DNA from 4 places in the Aliamphritea hakodatensis genome. Region 4 is predicted to be linked to each of the others. Evidence: riboswitches for the same ligand, from Rfam matches in the RefSeq annotation. Region 4 holds a riboswitch; each other region holds the start of a gene.
The links. A riboswitch is a leader RNA that binds a small molecule or an ion and turns the genes downstream of it on or off. The one in region 4 is predicted to bind cobalamin.

Region 1 (3,526 bases), 360 kb from region 4:
TCCCGCCCCGGCGTGGTAAACGGCAGCATGATCACCAGAAATATCATAAACATATCCATGGCAATCACCCGCCGCAGGGTGCGTTTAAAGTTCAGCTTCGCCAGCCCTGCGACTAACAGTGCCAGCAACAGGCCAAAAATCAGCACTGCAAAGTTATGAGACAGTACAACGGCAAAAGCGAACAGCATCGCGACCGCGACCCGCACCCGGGGATCGAGAATATCGATCACCGAGCGATGATGCTTAAGCTGCTGCCCTTTCCAGGACGTACCACTGTGTTCCAGATTCTGAGGCAAATCTGTCTCCTTGCCGTTTCAGATCAGGCTGTTTTAGCAGCCTGAGCCTGTTTACGCTGACGCCACCACATACCAATGCCACACAGGCCAAAGATATAGCCAATACCGCCAAGAACATCCTGCAAACCGGCTTTCTCCTGGAAGGCCCGCAGCTCTTTGCGTAACGGCTTAACCTGCTTGGCAACTGCTTTTTCGATCATGCCCTGCATGGCCGCGTCATCATACTGTACCGCCGTACCGCCTGACGCTTTTGCCGCCGGCTTTGCCGAAGCCACTGCACCACCGACCAGAGAGGCGGGTAACTCATCAGCAGGCAGGATCATTTCCAGCACGTGGCCACTGCCCATTTCCATCCGGAACAGGTGATCAACCCGGGCGGCCGCTTCAAAGGTAAAGAAACCCTCTTCATCGGTTTCAGTTTCCAGCAGTACATTACCCGCCGGATCAGTGACCGTCACTTTAGTGCCGGCCGACGCCATATCGCCGTTTGAAAAACCGGCTTCACCTTCAATGGTGCTGCCGATGGCATAAACACCGCCCACTACGTTGTGAGCACTGGCCGGCAATGCAAACAGCATCACCAGCAAGACAAAAAATTTACGCATTATCCCAATCCTCCGCGAGATGCAGGAACTCAGGCTTAACCTTGCGGATCAGCAACACTGCAGCCGCGGTGACAAAACCTTCCACCAGCATTACCGGAATGTGTGCGATCAGGGTTGCCTTGGCCGCCAGCCAGAATGCTTCTCCGGATAACGCCAGAGATCCGGCAACCATCACAGTGGTCACAGCCACCGCACCGGCACCGCCTATTGCTCCCCAGATAGCCGCAACCCTGGGAGAAGACGAGGCAATCCCATGCCTGCAAAGGAAATACACCATCACCGCCGGCAGCGCTATATTGAAGGTATTTACCCCCAATACCAGAAAACCGCCGAAACCAAAGAAAACCGCCTGTAAAATCAGCGCAACCAGCAACGCAGGAAATGCTGCCCAGCCTAATGCCAGACCTATCAGGCCGTTAAGGATAAGGTGAACACTGGAAAAACCGATTGGCAGGTGAATGTAAGAAGCGATAAAAAATGCAGCGGACAAAACACCGACTTGTGGCAGGTGCTCATAATCCATCTTCTTCAGACCGTAGGCGACACCGGCCAGCGCCAGTAATGCACCACCGGCCAGAACCGGTTCGGAAAGCGCGCCATCTACTATATGCATAGCTGTTCCTGAAACTGTTAAACCGGCGTCCCTGTGAAGGGCCGCCGGTTGCAGTGTTTAGTTAAATTCGTGCGCCTGAACCCAGATAACCGCATCCTGAGACAGCTCTTTACCCTTGTATTCAGTATCCGGGCCTACACCCAGCGCAGCAAAGCCCCAGTGACCGGCTTTTGGAATACCGAAGGTAAAGGTACCGTTGGCATCCGCAAAGATCGTCATGGTGACAAAGGCGTCTGCCGGCGGCGTAATTTCCGCTTCAGCCGCGAAACGGTTATTGTCCATTTCCGGCTCGTAGTTCATGTATTCAACTTCGATTTCAGCAAACGGAACCGGCTCGCCATCGCCTTTAACCACACCGGTAAAGGTGCCGCCTTCATAAATCGCGTATGGCTTAGTCAGCGGCACGATCTCGGCCTTCAGACCCAGCTCTTCGTTCCAGTCCGTTGGCAGGCTGCCAACGTTAATGATGTTCTTGGTAATCTGCTGAATGTAGATATCTTCTTCCGCTTCCATATAAGGTTCCGGCGTCATGACAAATACATTGTCACCCAGACCGCGAAGCTTAACAGTCGCTTCGTATGCCGGGCCGGTATCCACTGCACTGGTCCACTCAATCGACTCCAGCTTGTCCATCAAATCTGTCTTCTTACCCTTGCGAACCATGAAGAATTCCTGCGGTTCACCCATTTTCATGACGTGACCGCTGGCAGCCGGATGGGTAAATGGCATTTTCAGAGTGACTTCACCGCCTTTATCCCGCAGCGATTCAGGAGTATAGACCAGCTGAAAGTGAGCCTGCGCTGTGCCGGCAACCAGGGAAGAACCTAAAACTAAAGCGGCAGATAACTGCTTAAAATTGAACACGTTTGATTTGCTCCGTCTGAATAAAAATACAGCCAGAGTTGGGAGGAGTCAGTGCAGTTTTTTGTGGGAAGATACAAAAACTGTACCTCGGTGAAGCCCTCCGCAACACCTAGTTATAACAAGCTACCAAGCCGGTCTCCGGACTCACCGACGGACTTTCGTCCCCTGTTTCGCCTTCCCACATAATATGATTCCCGGGGGAACCATCAGCTCGCAGTGGCGTTATGAAACAGTTTTATCGGTTTACCGTTGCGGGGGCAGTGTTGGGATTGTCTGAACTGATGGCTGCATAATTTGGCAATTACAACAGCAGCACAACAGCGTTAACGCACCAACTTCCCGAAAAAAGGCATTTACATCCCTTTATTCCACGTGTTTTACCACGCAACTCAGTAACGAAACCGCACAATACCTGCACCGCTCAAAGGTTGTCAATCAGCGCCGGTTAAATGTCGCAATTTAATAAAATAAGGTCTTCAGAAGGGAAAAAAACAGCCGCCGGAAGACGGCTGTACAGGTCGGCCAAACGGCGCCCTCAGGTAACAAACTGCCCCACCGCCAGCTTCAGCTGCTGAGCCTGAGCAGCCACCTCGTCGCTGGCTGTTACATTCAGTTGCGTCTGGGCGCTGGCATCATCAATAATCAGGCGAATTTTATCGACATTCTGGTTGATCTCACCGGCCACATTCGCCTGCTCTTCAGTCGCCGCTGCCACCTGCGCGGTCATATCCACAATGGTTTCGGCATCCTGTGTAATCGTATCAAGCATATCAATGCTGGCCTCTGCATGCTCTGCACTTTGCTGGCTGCGACTGAGACTCACAGACATCAGTTCAGTGGCACGGTTCGTGCGGGTCTGTAACTGGGAAATCATCCCTTCGATTTCACTGGCAGAGCTCTGCGTCCGTTCGGCCAGCGAGCGCACCTCATCAGCAACCACAGCAAAACCCCGGCCCTGCTCACCGGCGCGCGCAGCTTCAATAGATGCATTCAGCGCCAGCAGGTTGGTTTGCTCGGCAATTGATTTAATGACCCCCAGCACCGAACCTATTTCTTCGCTTTCTTTCTGCAACGTCTTCACTTCAGTGTCTGTATCACTGGCCTGATCCGCCAGGCTTCTTATACTGCCAATCAGCTCGGCGTTACTG
Region 2 (3,526 bases), 1.3 Mb from region 4:
GCTGGCAACGGTGGGGGCCGCCCCTGATCGCTTGCCCACCTTTGAGTTTGCCGATATCCCCGGGATGAATGTCTACGCCGAGCCGCTGCAAAATACGGAAGATCTCAACAGCCGGGGGGTTATCAATGCCCGCCAGCGCAGTGTGGCATTCGTGCCGGTGAAGCCCGGACTGATTGAAATTCCTGAGCTGGTCGTCAGGTGGTGGAACAGTACGGAAAACCGGGCAGAACAGGCCCGTTTACCGGCCCGGACGATTGAAGTGTTGCCAGCTGCCACAGGCCGTTCCGCGAGTGTACCTGCTGCACCGGCACAGCCGGCAGCGCCGTTACTGCCAGCATCTCCTTTGCCGGAGGCGGAGCCACAGATTATTTATCAGCCTGCGCCGCTGGCTTCCTGGTTACTGTGGGCGAATCTGTTCTGGGCCTGTCTGGCGCTGGTGCTGATTGTCGTGCTCCTGAAGCAACGCCGGCAGATAAGGGAGCTTCAGCCGGTTTCTGAAGCGGATTCGCTGTCTGAAAGGTCTGTGTTAGCGGATGGCTTTTCTGATGTGCAGCGGGCGCTGGCGGGTCAGCAACTGGCGGCGATTCATCAGGCTGTTCAGCACTGGGGCAATCGCTGTTACCGGTCGGGTTTATTGCCAGCCAGCGGTATCACGGGACTGAAGGCCTTAGCCGGTGATGACCTGACAGCACAGCTGGTACTGCTGGAGCGGGCGCTGTTTGCTTCGTCTGAAACCAGCGGCCCGGATCTGGATACACTGGGTACTGGTTTGGCTGAGTTGCATACACAGTTATCTGCGTTGCGATCCGGGCAGCAAAAAACGGCAGGTTTGTCAGCCTTTTATCCCGGCCAGTAACAGGCCGAAAGGGATGCGAATAGTTTGATCCGGATCGGTTTAACGGCGGATTGTGCTTGCCCGCCGCCGGCAAATTTTATATAACCGCTGGCAGACAATTTATATCCGCATACAGGTGCCCTGAGCTGTTTAACAGTGACGGGAGAATCGGGAATCCGGTGTGAGTCCGGAACGTGCCCAACGCTGTGAAGGGGATTCTGTAAACAGGCATTTGCCAGCCACTGAGTGATCTCGGGAAGGTGTTTACAGAAGCTGATCCTGAGTCAGAAGACCGGCCTGTAGGTATCAGAAAAGTGTTTGGACAGACACTTATCGCCACCATATCAAGGGGAATACCTATGGGGCATCCAACAACTGATTTTCCGCATCAGGAAACCATTCGTTTTACTTCACAGGACCGTGACGGTCTGTATAAAACCATTTTTAACCGCCGGGATGTCCGTGGGCAGTTCCGGCCGGACAGCATTCCTGACGAGGTGCTCAGCCGGGTGCTGTACGCAGCTCACCATGCGCCGTCGGTAGGTTTCATGCAGCCCTGGGATTTTATGCTGATTCGCGATGCCGGGGTGCGTCAGCAGGTGAAAGGCCTGTTTGATACGGCCCATGATGAAGCGGCAGATATGTTTTCAGAAGAAAAGCGGGACACCTACCGCTCCCTGAAGCTTGAGGGGATTCTGGAGTCACCGCTGAACATTTGTATTACCTGTGACCGTAGCCGGACCGGCCCGACGGTGATTGGCCGTACCCATATTCCGGAAATGGACATGTACAGCAGCGTATGTGCGGTACAGAACCTGTGGTTAGCTGCCCGGGCGGAAGGGTTGGGGATTGGCTGGGTTAGCATTATGGACCCGGAAAAGCTTCAGGATGTGCTGGGCATTCCCCGGGATATCGTGCCGGTTGCCTATCTGTGTATTGGCTATGTGGATCACTTCTATAAACGGCCGGAGCTTGAATCGGCCGGCTGGTTACCCCGGACACCGCTGGAAAGCCTGCTGCATTTTGATCAGTGGGGGAACCGGGATACCGCCGGGCAGGAAGGGATTACCGAAGCGGTTGTTGCTCAGGCTGATTTTCCTCATCAGCCTTTCTGAGGTCAGGGTGTCGGGGCGGTCGCTGGTCCTGTGACTGATCCGGTAACAATACAGTTACGGCCCTGACGTTTGGCATCGAGCAGGGCTTTATCCGCGCTGTCGAATAAAGCCTCTGCAGGCTGCCCCTGGTATTCTGCAACGCCAATGCTGATGGTCAGCTTTTCGCCGTCAAAACCGTTTTCCTGAATACTTTTCCGGCAGGCTTCGGCCAGTTTTAACGCGCCCTGCAGCGGTGTGTCCGGCAGGAGTATGACAAATTCTTCACCGCCGTAGCGGGCACAGAAATCCTGATGCCGGACCCTTTGTCTCAGCAGTCCGGCTACCCTGATGAGTACCTGATCACCAAAACTGTGGCCGCGGTTGTCATTCAGAATCTTAAAGTGATCAATGTCGATAACCAGCAGGCTGAGCGGGGTTTCCCGGGTACCGGCGTGGTGGGTTTCGCGGCTGAGTTCAGTGTTAAACGCGCGGCGGTTATTCAGCCCGGTAAGTTCGTCAGTCAGGGTCAGGCGGCGCAGTTCGCTGTTGGCACTGTCCAGCCGCTGTCTGGATTCATTCAGTTGCCGCTCCCGTGCTTCCAGTACTTTGAGAGATTTTCTCAGCCGAAGCAGTTGCATCACCTGATTTGCCAGTGCCGTCAGCGCGCGGGTCTGTTCTTCGCTGATGTCCTGTGGTTGGGTATCTACCGCACAGAGGGTGCCCAGCGCCATACCGGCGTCGTCAATCAGCGGTACCCCGGCGTAAAACCGGACGTGGGGCGGGTGGGTGACCATGCCGATGTCTTTCACCCGCGGATCTTTGTGGGTATCGGGCACGATGAAAGGATCAGCACCCATAATGGTCTGGGAGCAGATAGCAAAGCCCCGGGGGACTTCTTCAGGGGCGATGTTATACCGGGCTTTATGCCATTTCCGTTCGCCATCAACAAAGGCAACCATGGCTTTATCCACCCCGCAGACAAAGGCCGCCAGCCTGGCGATATCGTCGTAGGCCTGTTCGGGCAGGGTGTCGAGAATATCGTAATCTTCAAGCGCCAGCAGCCGTTCTGATTCGTTATCCGGAAGAGGGAACGCGTACGTCATATCATTACCTGTTGCTGTGAATGTTTCTTTCCGTGTAAAAGCATTCTTATTGCCTGGATTTTGCCGCCGGGTTTCAGGCTGGCAAGATCTGTATCAACGCATAGTTATCTAATATCTATGAAAATAGATGGCTAATACAGTGTTTATAAATCTGTGCTACCCATAAGGGGTATGTACCCTTTCCGTGGGAGGGGGGTAGTATGGATTTTATTCCGTGTATTTTTGGGTTATCCGGACATCGATTTTCAGGGGCAATGAACATGAGTAAGTCTGTTAAAAAGCCGGCGTTTGACTGGCTGGATCCGTTATCTGTTGACGCACAGCTGAGCGAAGAAGAACGCATGGTGCGCGATACCGCGAGAGAATACTGCCAGGAGCGGCTGCTGCCCCGGGTAACCGAAGCCAACCGTCATGAGATTTTCCATACTGAGATTATGCCTGAGCTGGGTGAGCTGGGATTACTGGGCTCAACTCTGCCGGAACAGTATGGTGGC
Region 3 (3,526 bases), 2.5 Mb from region 4:
GCCGGCTCAGTAGCAGGGCGCCAAGCAGCACAGCAACAATTGCTATCAGTGATCTGTTTTTTGTCACAGTGCTGCCCTGTCAGCGCTGAGGGCTTAAAGCTCGCCGCTCAGTTTAATGCCTACCATGAAATTAATGCCCGGCGTACCGTAGCCGTAAATTTCTTCATAATCTTCATCAAACAGGTTATTCACCTTAGTGAAGATTTCAATATTATCGGAGTAGGCATGGGTAACTGCAAGATTCGCGACTGTGTAGCTGTCCAGCTCAACCGGATCATTGGTGCTGGAGAAACGGGTGTCATTCTGACGGCCGGTGAACTGTAACCCGCCACTGAGCCGGGTTTTACCGTTTGACAGCAACTGGCTGGCATTCAGGCTGGCGGTGTGTTCAGGATGCCGGATCAGCTGTTTGCCGCTGGCGTCTTCAGCCTGGCTGTAGGTGTAGCTGGCGCTCAGGCGCAGATCATCGGTGGGGTTCAGGGTGGCTGTCAGTTCCAGACCCTTAATGCTCGAATCATCTTCCTGATTGATGACGGTGTTACCGCTGTTTTTAATCTGGTTCCGGATATCATTATGGAACAGGGTGGCGTCTGCATAGCCATCCAGATCGGTAAAGTGATATTCCAGACCCATATCTGTGCTGGTGGTTTCTTCCGGGTCGAGATCAGGGTTGCTGACGAAATTGGAGGCAAAGCCAAACATTTCAAACAGGGTTGGGTTTTTAATGCCGGTGCCCCGGCTGGTGTGCAGACGCCAGTCATCATTCAGCCAGGCAGCAAAGCTGACCCGGTAGGTATTGGCGTTGGCAAACCGGTCATTCCAGTCGCGACGGCCTGCCAGGGTAAAGTAATAGGTTTCATCCAGATTCAGACCGTACTCCGCCACCAGACTGTTGGTATCAATGCCTTCATGCACATTGGTTGAGCTGCTTTTGTAGTCGAAATCTTCTTCTTCACGCTCGGCCACTAAGGTCAGGCGGTGTTCCGCAGCATCGCTGTGGATAAAGTAATTGCTCTGATAGTCCAGCTTACGCTTGCGGCCCAGCGCGTTGGAGTTAAAGGCAAAGTTCTTTTCCCGGCTCTTGGTGAAGGCATAGCCGATTTCCTGTTGCCAGTTACCGTCAGCTGAATCCAGCTTGGCGGAAATACGGCCTGAATTCTGAACCCGCTTCGCGGCGCTGTCGTCATCGACAATAAAACCGGAAGGGTATTCTGACTTATCGGTTTCCTGGAAAGCGTCCACATGGCGTAACACCAGATTCAGCTCAAGGTTCTCTGTGGCCTGCATGCCGCCTTTAAAGTTAAGGGTGCTGTTGGAGTAGCCGTCTTTTTCGTTATGACCCCTGTCGCTGTTCGCGGCGGAGATACCTGAACTGTCCAGCAGTGATCCGCTCAGGGCAACATTGTATACCTCATCGCCGCCGTTCAGGTTGAAGCTTTGCTGGTTGGTATCGTAGCTGCCGGTGGCAACGGTGACACTGCCATTCAGCGGCCCTTTGCCCTGTTTGGTGATGATGTTTACCACACCGGCGGCAGCATCGCTGCCCCAGATCGCGCTTTGTGCGCCGCGCAGTACTTCAATCCGTTCAATGTCCAGATTGAGCAGGTCAGCAAAGTTAAATTCAGACACGGAGCTGTTGTCGTTCACTTCAACACCGTCGATCAGTACCAGCGTCTGGTTTGGCTCTAAACCACGGATGCGCAGTGAGGTTCTGCCGCCGATACCGCCGGTCTGGCTGACGGTCAGCCCCGGTACTTCACGCAGGGCTTCTTCGACCAGGGTAATCTGATTGTTTTCCAGATGTTCTGAGTCGATGATGCTGACAGCGGAACCGGTTTCTTCCCGGCTGGCTTCAACCTTGGACGCAGTGATGATGATTTCCTGCGCCTGGGCAGAAACAGTGGCGCCGGCCAGCAGGCAGGCTAATAAGGAGTGTCGTAATTGCATAAAGCACCTGTGTTGTCGTGTAACTGGTGTCCGCGCAGGCGAACCGACGTGACAACACAGGGTGGCGGCACGTTCAGTAACAATAGATTTATGTATTGTCACCGTTACGTTTTCCGCCCAACACAGCGCCCCGCAATGTTAGTAGGTGACGATCGGAATGGCAGGTCTCCTGGCTTGCAGGTCTGCGTTTATGTTCAGCCTTCCCGGATTTTCCAGTGGCCTGAGTCGAACAAACAGAATTCGCTGCATACAGTTACGGGGGTAGCTAGGGGTGAGGTGTCTGTGGTGACAGATGCCTTTTCCTATTCCCATTTTAATCCGTCGGAAAGTGCCGCGGCTGCCGTCTGTGGTGGCCGGAGTGCTTTCCTGAAGAACCATTCTCGCGGGCATATTACAAACTTGTCATCTGAATGCAATGATATGAAACAAATGTGTCGAAAAATAGGTAATGTCTTGTCTGATAACGACGTTTCGCAGAATAAATGTGCCTTCCTGCAGAGGTGCTTCTGACCCTTGCTGGCGGCATTACTTTCATCGTTCCGCGAAGCCGATTATCATCACCCCCTTGCCGCCGGATGGTCTGGCGGACAGAGAATGTAAATAAGTGACGGTAATCTCATGTCGACCAATATTTTTGTTTATGGTGTGCTGCAATATGATGAGCTGTTGCAGCAGCTGACCGGTAATACGTTTCAGAAGGTGTCTGCAGAATTACTGAACCATCAGCGCCTGACTCTGCATATGGAAGGCTGGTCGGATCTGGGAGTGGCGGTGCCGTCACCGGGTAATCAGATACAGGGTTCTGTCCTGTTGGAAGTCGATGATGCGTCGCTGGCGATTCTGGATGATTTTGAAGAAGCCGACGTGGGACTGTATATGCGTAAGCTGGCGATTATCCGTCTGGAAAACGGGCAGGAAGCGCAGGTATCTGTGTATGCCGGTACACCTAAGTCCCGCGAGTTTTTGCAGGGCGAATGGGACGAAGAGAAATTCATCAGCCAGCATTATGCCAGCTATAAAGAAGAGATCATTCCTGCGTTCCTGGAAGAGCGGGCGTTACGTGAAGCGGCGAAGCAAGATGCTGAATAACCGGACTAACTGATACAAAAATGCCGGCTGATGCCGGCATTTTTATGTGTCAGATATCGTAATCTATGATCACCGGAGCGTGAGCCGAGAATGCCGTATCGCGGAAGATACGGGCAGACTTAACCGTTTTGCGCAGGTTTGCCGTGGTGATCTGATAATCCAGACGGGCACCTTCATTAAGCTCCCGGGCACGGTTGTATTCCGGCCACCAGGTATACTGGTGATCGGCGTGATTGACCTGCCGGAAGGCATCCACATAGCCCATCTCATCAAAGATATCTGCCATCCATTCCCGTTCGTGGGGCAGGAAGCCGGATACACTCTGGTTAACGTACCAGTTGCTCAGATCAACAGGCTTGTGAGCAATGTGCAGCGGGCCGCAGAAAATAAATTCACGGCGTTTGCGCAGGGTCTTGGTCAGGTGCCCCGCCAGCAGATCCATATACTCTTCTTTTTCCGCCTGAGCTTCATCATTTTTCAGGCCGGATGG
Region 4 (3,526 bases):
CTTCATCCCAGTGAGCATCAACCTGCTGACGATAATCCGCAGCAGAGCTCCACTGATCGGTATCCGACAACGATAAATCAGACAAAGTCTTCTTAAAAGAATCGTCAACCCCTGCAAATACTGCACTTTCATCCGTCAGATGTACGAAGACAAAACCATCATGTTCCGCTACTGCAAACTTCTTGAGCGGAAACTCATCGATGTTGATTTCATCCATCATGTTACGGGCAAAAACCAGCTGACCGTTCAGATCGTACGTCCACTGATGATAAGGACACACCAGATTTGGCGCATTACCTTTGTCCTGCTGGCACACCCGTGAACCACGGTGCCGGCAACTGTTATTCAAAGCGACGATTTCAGCATCATTATTACGGACTAAAATCACAGGATAGTGACCCGCCTGAACCGTAATGTAGTCACCATTAGCAGGAATCTGGCTGCTATGGCCAGCAAAAATCCAGTCACTGTACCACTGCTCATGCAGTTCAGATTTAGAACTTTCGTGGCTCTGGTAAATCAGTTCCTGATTGTCTTCAGTTCCACAGGGGCGGCTTGTCGAAGTTGTTGTTGTCATTATCAGATCTCTTACTGCCGTGAGTTTCAGCTCAGGCGTGCCTGCAAAGTGTTGCTGTACCATTCAATAAACTGAATAACACCGTCTTCCTGATTTTCCGAGTACGGGCCGGATGAATACAGCGGTGAATTAATGCCCCGCTGGTTCTCTTCCACCAGGTGCTTATCCTGAGCATTGGTGGCTTCCCATACTTCCAGCAGCTCCGCCGGGTTGTAATCCACATTTTCTTCAGCATCAGCCCGCACCATCCACTTAGTGGTCACCAGTGTGGTCTGCGGCCCCAGTGGCAACATACGGAAAGAAATAACGTGATCACCCAGAAAGTGATTCCAGGTATTCGGGTAATGGAACAACACCAGGGCACCGACATTTGGCAGCGCTTCATCGCACAGCGGCTTGGCGACCGCATCTTCGCCGCTCATGGTGTAGCTGGTGAAGTCTTTGAGCAGTGGCATACGGGCCACCCGGAAGTCGCCTTTATCGGAAATTTTAAAACGGCTTGGCAAACCGGCTTCTTCACAGCGCTCCCAGTGATCAGACACCATGGCAGGCACTTCGCCCGTCGGGCTGACACCGGTGACCGCCGGGTCTTCCGGGTAAGTAATGATCAGTTCCGGATGGTTACTCAGGCAGTGATAACATTCGCGGTTATTCTCGAATACCAGCTTCCAGTTACCTTCTTCAATGATGGAAGACTGGGCAGCAATTTTCACATTGGCCATGCTGTGCGGTGCCATATACGGCTCGACCACACTGCTGAACGCCGCAAAATCTTCCGGCGCATCCGCCAGGCAAACAAACAGATAGCTCTGCACACTGTTCAGCGCTACCGGCTGCAGCTGTGCTTCTTCCTCACCCAGGGATTCGCCATCCAGCTGATACTGAATTGTCGCACCGCTGTCACCCAGGGTCAGTTGGTTACCGCTCTCTTCGTTACACAGCGGATAGCCGCTGACCGGACAACGGTTATAGAAGGCTTTCAGGGATTCACCCTGATTGATGATGACGATGTTATGCTCGCCCAGAGGCAGGGTCATGTAATCGCCGGTATTGGCTAACTCAAAATCATGGCCGACAAATATCCAGTCTTTGTACCAGATATTTTCCAGATCCATCTGATAAAGCGCAGGGTCATTGTAAAATTTGCCAGCCAGACTGAAGTTCTTTGGCTTATTGGCAAGCTCGGTAAGTACGTGTTGCATAGGGCCGCCTACACTAAAAAAGCAATAGCATCTCAGGCGGTGAACAGCATGAATTGTTACAGCTTTTTCTGGCAAGGGATAACCCTGCAGCCAAGCCGCAATTCAGTTTTGTTGTCCACCGCAACCTTAATCACCAGGCTCCGTGCCTGGTATCCAGTTTGTGACTTAGGTGGGATCGGGCTAAAAACGCATCTTTATCAGAAAACGTTCTCACCGTTACGGGGATAGCAACAGAGTTTCACTGTTTTCACCAACCCGCCGCTTGTGACGGCGTGTCCTAAGTGGCGCCAGTATCGCAAAAAAAAACTTCGGTCATTGCTTAAAAACGACCATTCCAGACCCAAAAAAGCCGGTGAAAAGGTCGTAAGTCGCATAAAAGCAGGGTATGAGTCGCAATCAGATGCAGAAAAAACAGCCTCTCAGATACCGTGATCCTTAAAACACAGGGAAAACTGTTTTTTCAGCCGGAAAAGAGAGAATGCTTCAGTGGGCCGGCAGCCAGACTTGCTGTCGCACCATCCGGTAGAGACGTCGCGCCTGGAACATTGCACTGAGCAACACCCCACACATAAAGCCGGCCCAGAAGCCAAATACACCATACTGCTCACCCCACAGATCAGTGAGCCCAAGGCTGTAACCCAGTGGAAACCCGATTGCCCAGTAAGATGTTAGCTGGATCAGCATCGGCATACGGGTATCCTGAAACCCTCTGAGCACCTGGATACACCACACCTGCAGCGCATCGAATACAAAGAACAGCGGTGCGAATACCAGCATGCTCGCTGACAGTGCGATTACCGCCGCATCCCGGACGAACAACCCGGGTACCCTGTCATGCCAGATCATGATCAGCGCGCCAGACACCAGACTGAATACCAGCACCATAGCCAGCCCCACTTTCAGTTGCTGGTGTACACCGCGGGTATCCTCCCGGCCGATACTGTGCGAAGCGCGAATGGCGGTTGCCTGGCCGATACACAGCCCGACCATCAGCACCAGCGCCGCCACCTGGATGGTAATCTGGTGCGCCCCCATTGAACTGACACCTAAAGGCGCGATCAGTAACGCAGAAATATTAAAATAGCCTTCTTCCGCCAGCAGCATCAGACCGATGGGCAGGCCAAGGCCCAGAATCGCTTTAATCCGCTGTTTGTCGACCCCCGGCCAGCGCTGGTAAACACGGTAACCTTTCAGCTTCGGATGTTTCGCCGCGTACACGCACAGCGCAACAGTCCATAAAGCGTACAGCGAAGCCGAGGTGACCGCACAGCCAACCCCGCCCATGCCTTCAAATGGCCCGACGCCAAATACAAACACATAATCCAGCAACAGATTCAACGGTAAAATAAGCAGGCTGGTCAGCGCAATGAAGCGGGTCAGCCCGTGACTTTCCAGCAGATTCATAACGACAATAAAGACGCCGATCGCCGGAAAGCCCAAACCGATAATGCTGATATAGCCCTGCGCAATGCGGGTTTCAGTGTCCCCCGCGCCCAGCCCGGGCAGCCAGCCGGGAATAATCCAGCTCAGCGCCGTCATTATCAGCCCCAGCGTTACCGCCAGAATCATTCCCTGTTGCACTTCACCGGTGACGTTCGCGCCATCATCCGCACCGTAAAATCGCGCCATACGTGGCAGTACTGCCCCCAGAACACCCACCATAAACAGCACCAGTATCAGCCAGATACTGCCGCCCATTGCCAGCCCCGCCAGATCCTGCGCACTGTACTGTCCGGCAACAATGGTA

Region 1: another riboswitch for cobalamin. It lies ahead of PCI15_RS14955 (DUF4198 domain-containing protein); the one in region 4 lies ahead of PCI15_RS13275 (SRPBCC family protein).
Region 2: another riboswitch for cobalamin. It lies ahead of bluB (5,6-dimethylbenzimidazole synthase); the one in region 4 lies ahead of PCI15_RS13275 (SRPBCC family protein).
Region 3: another riboswitch for cobalamin. It lies ahead of PCI15_RS00855 (TonB-dependent receptor plug domain-containing protein); the one in region 4 lies ahead of PCI15_RS13275 (SRPBCC family protein).

Annotation. Positions count from the first base shown of each region.
Region 1 covers NZ_AP025281.1:3,229,236-3,232,761, forward strand. Annotated here, with positions in the region: gene cbiQ (cobalt ECF transporter T component CbiQ) at 1-296, opposite strand, end outside; gene PCI15_RS14945 (NikL family nickel/cobalt ECF transporter subunit) at 320-901, opposite strand; gene cbiM (cobalt transporter CbiM) at 894-1,514, opposite strand; gene PCI15_RS14955 (DUF4198 domain-containing protein) at 1,572-2,378, opposite strand; cobalamin riboswitch at 2,491-2,786, opposite strand; gene PCI15_RS14960 (methyl-accepting chemotaxis protein) at 2,914-3,526, opposite strand, start outside.
Region 2 covers NZ_AP025281.1:1,580,221-1,583,746, forward strand. Annotated here, with positions in the region: gene PCI15_RS07175 (BatD family protein) at 1-856, shown strand, start outside; cobalamin riboswitch at 953-1,150, shown strand; gene bluB (5,6-dimethylbenzimidazole synthase) at 1,195-1,950, shown strand; gene PCI15_RS07185 (sensor domain-containing diguanylate cyclase) at 1,953-3,032, opposite strand; gene PCI15_RS07190 (acyl-CoA dehydrogenase) at 3,293-3,526, shown strand, end outside.
Region 3 covers NZ_AP025281.1:193,898-197,423, forward strand. Annotated here, with positions in the region: gene PCI15_RS00850 (ABC transporter substrate-binding protein) at 1-67, opposite strand, end outside; gene PCI15_RS00855 (TonB-dependent receptor plug domain-containing protein) at 94-1,947, opposite strand; cobalamin riboswitch at 2,090-2,298, opposite strand; gene PCI15_RS00860 (gamma-glutamylcyclotransferase family protein) at 2,566-3,036, shown strand; gene PCI15_RS00865 (exodeoxyribonuclease III) at 3,086-3,526, opposite strand, start outside.
Region 4 covers NZ_AP025281.1:2,871,732-2,875,257, forward strand. Annotated here, with positions in the region: gene PCI15_RS13270 (Rieske 2Fe-2S domain-containing protein) at 1-577, opposite strand, end outside; gene PCI15_RS13275 (SRPBCC family protein) at 604-1,779, opposite strand; cobalamin riboswitch at 1,931-2,075, opposite strand; gene PCI15_RS13280 (MATE family efflux transporter) at 2,263-3,526, opposite strand, start outside.